3 regions of the Sporosarcina sp. YIM B06819 genome follow, and region 3 is predicted to be linked to each of the others. Evidence: riboswitches for the same ligand, from Rfam matches in the RefSeq annotation. Region 3 holds a riboswitch; each other region holds the start of a gene.
The links. A riboswitch is a leader RNA that binds a small molecule or an ion and turns the genes downstream of it on or off. The one in region 3 is predicted to bind S-adenosylmethionine.

Region 1 (3,282 bases), on a different contig from region 3:
CTCCACCTAGACTAACCGCGAAAACAGGGATTTTGACGTTTTCAACAAACGCTTTTGCTGTCTCTCTGCTCGGCAAACGGAATGACAATACAGCACCTGCACTTGTTGATTGTTTGGCGTGGATCGCGTGACCTGGATGACTGGCTAAACCAGGGTAAAACACTTCCTCTACTAATGCATGTTTATCCAAATAGGTTGCGATTTTAGCAGCAGAGGCAGTTGACTGCGTGAAGCGAGCACCCAATGTTTTGATGCCTTGAATGAGTGCATAGGAATCTTGCGCACCTAAAATAGCACCGAAAGAATTTTGAATGAAAGCCAAACGATTGCCAAGCGCCTCATCCTTTGTGACAGCTAGACCTGCAATAATATCACTATGCCCCGACAAAAACTTCGTTGCACTATGCAGAACGATATCGACACCAAGATCGAGTGGACGCTGATAAAGAGGTGACATGAATGTATTATCAAGGAATGTTAAGCAATTATGCGCTTTGGCTATGTTGACCACAGCTTCAATATCCGTAATGCCAAGACGTGGATTGGACGGTGTTTCGATATAAATCAATTTCGTATTCGGTTGGATAGCTTGTTTGACAGCTTCCAAATCACCTAAGTCAACAAAAGTATGGTCGATACGAAACTTTGTTAATACCTCGGTAACAAAGCGAAATGTTCCGCCGTAGACATCTTCTGTTATGACAATATGATCGTCGGCAGACAATAGCATGAATGCGGAAGAAATTGCGGCAATGCCAGAAGCAAATGCTAGCCCTCTTGCGCCACCTTCTAAAGCTGCAATCGTTTTTTCCAAAGCTTCTCTTGTTGGATTGCCTGAACGGCTATAATCATAAGGACCAAATGTATCAAAGCTACTTTGATGGAATGTAGAAGACAAGTAAATCGGAACATTTACAGCACCTGTTTTTTGCTCGAAATCTCCACGTGTCGATGCGTGGATAATCGTTGTTTCTAAGCGTTCTTCACGTGAACTCATAGCTGTGGCACCTCACTTTTTAATGAAGCAAATACTTGTTTCAAATCGGCAATCAAATCATCCGTATCCTCTACCCCAACTGAAAAGCGTAACAGGCTGTTACAAACACCGCGACGTAGGCGTTCTTCCAATGGAATGTCGGCATGTGTTTGTGTTGCTGGATAAGTAATAAAGCTTTCCACGCCGCCAAGACTTTCAGCGAATGTAATGAGTTGCAGGTTTTCAAGAAATTGTCCAACCCACTCGCTTTCTTGCAGACGGAATGATAGCATGCCACCTTTTCCTGGATACAGCACGTCTTTGACAAGTGGTTCATTTTCCAAGAAATCCACAATGATTTTCGCATTCGCATCATGCTGCTTCATGCGCAAGTGAAGTGTTTTTAATCCACGGACGATTAACCATGAATCGAAAGGCGATAGCACAGCACCGATTGCGTTATGGTTCGAACCAAGTTTTGCACAAAGCTCCTCACCTTGTGCCACGACCAACCCTGCAAGCACATCATTATGTCCCCCAATATATTTCGTTGCGCTATGTAGGACGATATCAGCACCAAGTTCAATTGGTCTTTGGAAATACGGTGTGTAAAATGTATTGTCAACAATCAGTAGTAAGTCATATTTTTTAGCAAGTTCTGCATACTGAGCGATATCCGTTTCCTGCATTAAAGGATTCGTAGGTGTTTCAATGAAGAGAGCTTTTGTCTTAGCTGTAATCAATTTCTCCGTTTCGTGAACATCCGTAAAATCGGAGTACGACGTCGTAATACCATAGACATCTGCATAATAGTCGAGTAGGCGGTACGTTCCACCATAAATATCTTCCGGCCCAATCAATGCATCGCCTGAACGGAATAGAGAGAGTACTAATTGAATCGCAGCCATGCCTGAACTACAAGCATAGCCCTGATCTCCGCCTTCTAAATTAGCAATGCCTTCTTCTAAAATGGAACGCGTTGGATTTTTCGTCCGAGAGTAATCATAGCCAGTCGATTGACCAAGACCATCATGCTTGTAAGCTGTCGATAAATAAATAGGCGGGTTCACAGCACCCGTTTTTAGATCACTATTATTTCCTAGTTGTACAAGTCGTGTATCAAAACTTTTATTTGTCATTTTTTATCATCCTTTTTAATTTAATCAATTACGTCTTGGCGTAATTTCGTCCGAATTTTGAATTGTGCTTGAGGCATACAGGGAGGAATTGCAGTTCATTCCTCCTCGGGTGGAAGGATTGAACTGCATCCTTCCTTGTAGGTCATGCAGTCGTCGCGAACTTAGACTGCCTTCGTAACTCCCTTCAAAATTTGTTACATCCGCCGGAGGCTTAATTTGAATCGGCAGTGGGCTTTTGCCGATTCAAATTAAAAAAAGGACCCTCTAGTAGAAGAGGGCCCTCAAAAATATGAAGTCAATCTTCTCATCTGCAAGACGTTTACCGTCTAGTAGGAATTAGCACCATATCCTGAAATAGGCTGGTTGCTGAGACATCGTCGGGCCACTCCCTCCGTCTCTCTTGATAAGAATACAATTATTAAATTGTTAGAAAACATTAATTTATCCAACTCTATCATGTTATGAAAAAAAAGACAAGGGATTATCAATCCGCCTTGTCTTTTTTGATGATGGGGTCTTTATTCGTGACATCTAGAACGTCCAACAGGAAAACAAACACAGGAATCCCGATGATCAATCCCCAGACGCCGAAGAATTGTTGTGAAAAAATAAGCACGATGAACGTGTAAAAAACAGGCAAATCCGTTTTGGAGGACATGAGTTTCGGATTTAAAATATAAGCTTCAATAGCATGAATAATCATGACCGCTACAATTAAGTAGACGACTTTGAGTACACCACCAATGGTAAAAGCAATAAGTGTGAGTGGCACCATTGAAATAATGACGCCGGCAACTGGGATGAGCCCTAAGAAGAATACCATGATGGCTAATCCGATGATTTGCGGGAACCCGAGTACCATCAAGACAATCACTGACAAAAATGTATTCACAATTGCAATGATGAACTGTGCTTCAATCACTTTGCCAAATGTACGTGAAAACTTTTTGCCGAAGAACTCAATTTCATAATAAAATGGAGCTACTTTACTTTGTTTGAACTTATCAGTGAATTCAATTAAACGTGGTTTTTCCAATAGGAAAAATAAGCTTAATAGTAAGGCAATCAATACTTGAACACTTGTTTTACTAATATCTGTGAAAGATACTAATAGGAATGTAAATCCGTTTTCTATATAAGCGGTAATTTTCTCGCTAGAAATAAAGG
Region 2 (3,282 bases), on a different contig from region 3:
TTTAATAACGATGGGAGTATTTTAATAACGACACCAATTTTAATTTTACTACTTAAAAACCTCCGACTAAAACCACACCAACAAATACCTTATCTGTTAAGTGGCGCTCTCATTGCCACAGCTTCAAGCGCACCGATTGGTGTAAGTAATATCGTGAACTTAATTGCCCTGGAAATCGTGCATATGTCTCTTTGGATGCATACAGCTATGATGTTTGTTCCGGCAACGATAGGCTTGTTGTTTATGTCAGGCTTGATGTATGTGGTAGTAAAAAATAAGCTACCCAAAACATTACCTAGTTCCGCAAATGATATCGAAGAAATCTTTTTCAATAAAAATTTCCACCCATTAAAAACAAAGATTTCTGTTGAAACAAAACAAAAACGCACAAGATTTATGATGAAGATTTTACTGTTTGTCTTTGTCATGCGTTGTCTCCTTTTCGTTGCCTCTTTTATCAATGTTCCCATTGAACTTGTAGCAGTACTTGGCTCAGTTGTTCTGTTATGTTGGAGATGGTATCATTTGCGCACGAACCCGGTGGATCTTTTGAAGAAGACGCCTTGGCACATTCTTATTTTTGCCTTCTCTATGTATGTAATCATTTACGGCTTGCACAATGTAGGACTAACAGCATTGCTCGTGCGATGGTGCGAACCAATTGTAACGCAGGGACTTTTTCAAGCAAGTTTTATCATGGGCGGGTTAGTTTCAATACTGGCGAACATCTTTAATAATCACCCGGCTTTAATGATTGGGACGATTACTTTAACTGAAATGGGGCTAGATCCAATCACATTAAAGACTATCTATCTTGCGAATATTATAGGCAGTGACATGGGATCATTATTGTTACCGATTGGTACCCTTGCTTCACTAATTTGGATGAGTATCCTGAGACGAAATAAGATAAAAGTTTCTTGGAAAGATTATATGAGCGTATCGTTAATCGTCATACCGATAACAACAATCGTAACGTTAACATTGCTATACTTTTGGGTACAATTGGTCTTTGCCAATTGAAATCTAAGCTATTCCTGCTCATCTTTAGTCGTTCCTTGTATGTATATGTTATTGCATTGTCTATCGTGCATCCACCTTTTGATTATAAATCGATTGCCAGTCTTAACACATTGGTGGGTAATGCTGATTATTCACCTCTTCCCAAAAAGGTATTGCTAATTTTCGGAGAATAGCGTAAGGTTATAAATGATAGAAATTTAAATCAATTCAAAACCCAGACACAATTGAATAGTTTTTCTTATCTAGAGAGGTATAGGGACTGGCCCGTTGACACCTCAGCAACCGCCATAATTGGTACGGTGCTAATTCCAGCAGGTCGAGAAATCGGCTTGATAGATGAGGAAGAGACTTAGTCAAATGCGGAGTCTATTTCCTTTATCAACACAAAGGAGAGGCTCTTTTTTGTTTCAATTTTATGAATCAGTGGACATAGAGAGGGGATAGACAATTGGCAAATTTACTAGAGACGATGAAGGAACGTATTTTAATTGGCGATGGGGCGATGGGGACATTGCTTTATACGAATGGAGTAGACCGTTGTTTTGAGGAGCTAAATTTGACGCATCCTGAACAAGTGCTTCATATTCACCAAGCCTATATTGAGGCGGGGGCCGATGTGATTCAAACCAATACATATGGGGCCAACTATATCAAATTAGCACGTTATGGACTAGAGGATAGTGTGGAAAAGATCAATAAGGCAGCCGTTGATATTGCCAAAAAAGCTGCTGGTAAACATACGTTTATTCTCGGAACGATTGGTGGCATTCATGGTTCCAAAGCATCGATTGGCACGAAGGAAGAAATAGAACAGAGCTTTAAGCAGCAACTTCAATGTCTACTTATTGAAGGTGTAGACGGTATTTTGTTAGAAACCTATTACGATTTTGATGAATTAACGACTGTACTCAACATTGCACGTCAAGCGACGGATATACCAATTATTACTAATGTGTCTATGCATGAAGCAGGGGTATTACAAAATGGTTTAGCACTTGCGGATGCTCTGCAGCAGCTGGAAGCTTTAGGTGCTGATGTGGTTGGAGTCAACTGTGGATTAGGGCCTTACCATATGTTAAAAGCTTTAGAGGAAGTTCCTTTGACGAAGAAAGCCTTACTTGCTGTCTACCCAAATGCTAGCTTCCCGAGCTATACAGATGGCAAATTGACGTATGAAAATGAACCCGATTATTTTGGTAAACTGGCGCTTAATTTCCGTAAGGAGGGTGTCGGCTTGCTAGGGGGATGCTGTGGTACGACGCCGGCGCATATCCGTGCATTGGTTGAGGGGCTAACGAATCGGGTGCATGTACAAGACAAGCAAGTGAAAGCGCACGCGGCGAAAGTGAATGTTACCGAGTCGAAGAATCTTGATAAACCGACCTTGCTTGAAACGGTGAAAAAGAGACATTCGATTATTGTTGAACTAGATGCGCCTAAGCATTTAAACACGGCTACGTTTTTTGAAGGAGCCCAGGCCTTACATGACGCAGGTGTGGACGCTATTACATTGGCCGATAATTCCCTGGCATCACCGAGAATTTGTAATGCATCAATGGGGTCATTGGTTAAACAAAGAATTGGTGCAACACCGCTTGTCCATATCACATGCCGCGATCGAAACCTCATTGGCTTGCAGTCGCATCTTATGGGCTTGCACACAATGGGCATTACAGAATTACTGGCGATTACAGGAGACCCAACGAAAATTGGTGATTTCCCTGGCGCAACGTCCGTTTTCGATATGACTTCTTTTGAACTAATAACAATGATAAAACAGTTCAATGAAGGAATTTCTTGGTCTGGTAAGTCGTTGCAGCAGAAAACATCCTTTACAGTGGCGGCGGCGTTTAACCCGAACGTGCGTCATATCGACCGTGCTGTACAAAGAATGGAGAAAAAAATCGAAGCGGGTGCGGATTATTTCATCACACAGCCGATTTATAGCCCAGAGAAGATTATTGAATTATACGAGGCAACAAAGCATATTCAAGCACCGATTTATATCGGTATTATGCCGTTGACATCGTCGCAAAATGCAGAGTTTCTTCACAATGAAGTGCCGGGCATCAAGCTGACAGATGAAGTTCGCGCAAGGATGGGGCTATTTGCAGGAGACCGAGAGCAATCGACGCGAGAAGGCATAGCGGTTGCAAAAGAATTGATTGACGTGGCGTTAGAGCATTTCCATGGCATATACTTAATCACACCGTTTATGCGCTATGATATGACGGTCGATTTGACAGAATATATCAATGA
Region 3 (3,282 bases):
TCCGCGTATCGTCCCAAGTAGGAACTTCGTAAATGGAATCAACAAAATGATTAATATAATAAAGGGAATCGATCTAAAAATATTGACGAATGCCCCTGTAACAACATTGGCGAATTTATTAGCCCACAGCTGTCCTGGACTTGAAAGGAATAGAAGGACACCTAGCACCAATCCAATTACTAACGTAAAAAATGTAGATAATGCTGTCATATAAATCGTTTCAACTGTCGCTTCCCACATTTTCGGCCAGTCAACATTCGGAAATAGGGTTTCAATCATTACTAATCACCTCTGTCTGCACATCTTTTTCATGAAGATAACGAATCGCTTCTTCAATGGTAGCCTCGTCCCCCACAAGTTGAAGGATTAATGAACCGTATGCCCCGCTATGCGTATGTGAAATATTCCCCTGAACGATATTCACATCTACATCAAATTTACGAATCAAGCCTGCTAAAACGGGCTGTTCTGTCTGTTCCCCTACAAAAACAAGCTTGATAAGCGTCCCAGTAGGCAATTCTTCTTTAATATGTGCCAACGCCTGCTTCACTTCCACCGGTTCCGTTATTTGAGTAACAAATCGTTTCGTGATCGGCGCTTGCGGTGATTGGAATACTTCTAGGACATCTCCCAACTCGACAACCTCGCCAGCTTCCATGACCGCAACTCGATGGCAAATTTTACGAATGACGTGCATCTCATGTGTGATCAACACAATCGTCAAGCCTAGACGCTCGTTAATACCAGTTAAAAGATCGAGAATTGAATCTGTGGTTTCTGGATCAAGGGCTGAAGTTGCTTCATCACATAACAGAACTTCTGGGTCATTTGCCAACGCGCGGGCGATTCCCACACGTTGCTTTTGACCGCCTGATAATTCGGATGGATAGGCATTTTCACGACCAGCCAACCCTACAAGTTCAATCAGCTCTGCCACTTTCTTTTCACGGTCTGCTTTTTGTACTCCTGCGATTTCCAGTGGAAAAGCGATATTTTCCTTAACAGTTCTAGACCATAATAAGTTGAAGTGTTGGAAAATCATACTCACTTTTTGCCGCGCTTCCCTAAGTTGTTTCCCCTTAATAGCAGAAATTTCTAACTTCCCAATCTGCACACTGCCAGATGTAGGCATTTCAAGACCATTCAACAAGCGGATTAACGTACTTTTTCCTGCCCCACTATAACCAATGACTCCGAAAATTTCGCCATCAGCAATTTCAAGCGATACATCTTTGACAGCTGTAATCCTGTCTGACCCATCACCGTATTGTTTATTTATATTTGATAAATGAATCATTTCTCTCACCTCTGAATATTTTTTTCCACACTACGTGTTGATAATATAAAAAAGCCTTCCTGCAGACGGGCAGAAAGGCTTGACGTTATCAATAAATAAACGTTCGTCCAATCTCTCATCTTCCAAAGTAAATACTTTGTGTGATTTGGCACCATTTCACTTGCGTGACGGTTGCCGGGCTTCATAGGGCACTATCCCTCCACCTCTCTTAATAAGAGTGTTCTATTCAATTAGAATGTTAAGACATATACTATCACATGTTGATTTGGACTGTCAACCAATCTTTTCGAGAAGATAGGGAACAGACTGAAATGCATAAATCTTATGTTGCACAATGCCATCTTTTTGGATTAGCAAACAAGGCACACTTTCGATTTCATAATCCATTGCCAAGTCTTGTACGTAATTCAAATCTGCCTTCCCTATCGGCATGTCTGGCTTCATTACTGACACAACTTCCATCATTTTAGAAGCGACAGCACATGTCCCACACATTGGTGTATATAAATAATACAAGGCAGCGGTCGACTCTTTCAAGGCTACTTCCCATTGTTCACGTGTCCATGTTTCCATTGCTTATAAACCATCCTTTACAATCCGCCGGAGGCTAACTTGATTCAGTAGAGGGTTTTAAATCTGCTGAATCAAGTTAAAAATTCGGGCAGTATATTGAAATGTGCATCTTGCAAGATTGTTGCGAGTACTTTGTATGGCGTTGTTTCCACTTCTCTATACACCTTTTCTGTATATAAATGAATGGCGTCAGGAAACTCCTGCTTGAATAACGTTCGGATCTTATCGCCTGATTCATCTGCATCGACAAGGACAAACAGCTCATGTTGTTCATAAGGGGCCAGCAATTCTTCCAGTCGATAAGCGCTGACCGTTCCATTCGTACAAATGATATCCACGGGCTCGGCAAGGATTCGTGCAAGCCGTTTTCGATCCTGCCCTCCTTCAACAATGATTACTTTGTCATCATTCACAAGTGTCCACTCCACTTCGTCATTATCGGCACAAGCATTTGCTTACTGTAGTTTTTCTAGCTCTTTTTCTATATTTACAATCAACTTTTGCAGAAGTCCCACATAATCCCTTTTAATCTTAACATAAATGAGTTTAGCTTCCTCTTCGTCATAAATATGGAATGTTTTATTTCGATCTACCATCATATCGATCCACTCATCCCCATCTCGAATTAACCCATAAGTATAGGCTTCCCGAATCGTAGCCCGCGGACTTCTCATTTCCTCGATTCCCGTATATTCCAAAAATATTTTCATAAGCTTCCAACTGAGTTCAAATGTAAATTCAAAACGTTGAATAACCCCATCGTATACAATATCATTCATGATTTCTAATTCCGTTGCTTCAGCTAAACGTTTACTCGCCCGTTTATAATCTTCAAGCTTCTCGTGGAGTCTTTCCTTTTTCATATAAAACAACTCCTTCATTTCTAATATTGACAAGCAATTTTTCTTTAGCTAAACGATTCATAAACAAAACATCTATTTTTAGCGGTGTGGGTAAGTTTTGCAAATCTGCTTCGATTAAGTTTTGTTCGCTATGAGAAAGGTGGTTTGTAAATAATGCGAGGTCAATATCTGATGTGTTGCGATAGTCTCCTCTTGCCCGAGATCCAAAAAGCATTATACTTTCAATTGATTCGTTTTTCTTGCACAACATTAGTAATTCAGTCATAAATCTTTGCGTGATACCTGCTTCATCATAATGGAAAACCATATTTGTCCTCTCCTAACGTAATTCTCAAGTCACTAACTACTTTCCAGTAATTGCATATAGGGATAGACATGGCTATTTATATCTTTACTCGCTCTTCTATATCAAAAAAACGTCGGAATAAACCCGACGTTTCATTGGACAACTTATTCTCCGACTGTCATTGCTTCGTATGCTTCAGCTGTCATCAATGCATCTACTTCAGACACATCAGATGGTTCAACAACGATCATCCATGCATTTTC

Region 1: it holds a riboswitch for S-adenosylmethionine, as region 3 does, so the genes downstream of both, R2B72_RS17495 (methionine biosynthesis PLP-dependent protein) here and R2B72_RS12150 (methionine ABC transporter ATP-binding protein) in region 3, are expected to answer to the same signal.
Region 2: it holds a riboswitch for S-adenosylmethionine, as region 3 does, so the genes downstream of both, R2B72_RS17485 (bifunctional homocysteine S-methyltransferase/methylenetetrahydrofolate reductase) here and R2B72_RS12150 (methionine ABC transporter ATP-binding protein) in region 3, are expected to answer to the same signal.

The regions. Positions count from the first base shown of each region.
Region 1 covers NZ_JAWLIQ010000036.1:7,394-10,675, forward strand. Annotated here, with positions in the region: gene metC (cystathionine beta-lyase) at 1-997, opposite strand, end outside; gene R2B72_RS17495 (methionine biosynthesis PLP-dependent protein) at 994-2,115, opposite strand; SAM riboswitch class I at 2,417-2,525, opposite strand; gene R2B72_RS17500 (AI-2E family transporter) at 2,600-3,282, opposite strand, start outside.
Region 2 covers NZ_JAWLIQ010000036.1:3,796-7,077, forward strand. Annotated here, with positions in the region: gene R2B72_RS17480 (arsenic transporter) at 1-1,023, shown strand, start outside; SAM riboswitch class I at 1,259-1,366, shown strand; gene R2B72_RS17485 (bifunctional homocysteine S-methyltransferase/methylenetetrahydrofolate reductase) at 1,472-3,282, shown strand, end outside.
Region 3 covers NZ_JAWLIQ010000016.1:41,472-44,753, reverse strand. Annotated here, with positions in the region: gene R2B72_RS12155 (methionine ABC transporter permease) at 1-279, opposite strand, end outside; gene R2B72_RS12150 (methionine ABC transporter ATP-binding protein) at 272-1,297, opposite strand; SAM riboswitch class I at 1,410-1,515, opposite strand; gene R2B72_RS12145 (thioredoxin family protein) at 1,571-1,870, opposite strand; gene R2B72_RS12140 (toprim domain-containing protein) at 1,942-2,283, opposite strand; gene R2B72_RS12135 (nucleotidyltransferase substrate binding protein) at 2,326-2,733, opposite strand; gene R2B72_RS12130 (nucleotidyltransferase domain-containing protein) at 2,702-3,040, opposite strand; gene gcvH (glycine cleavage system protein GcvH) at 3,184-3,282, opposite strand, start outside.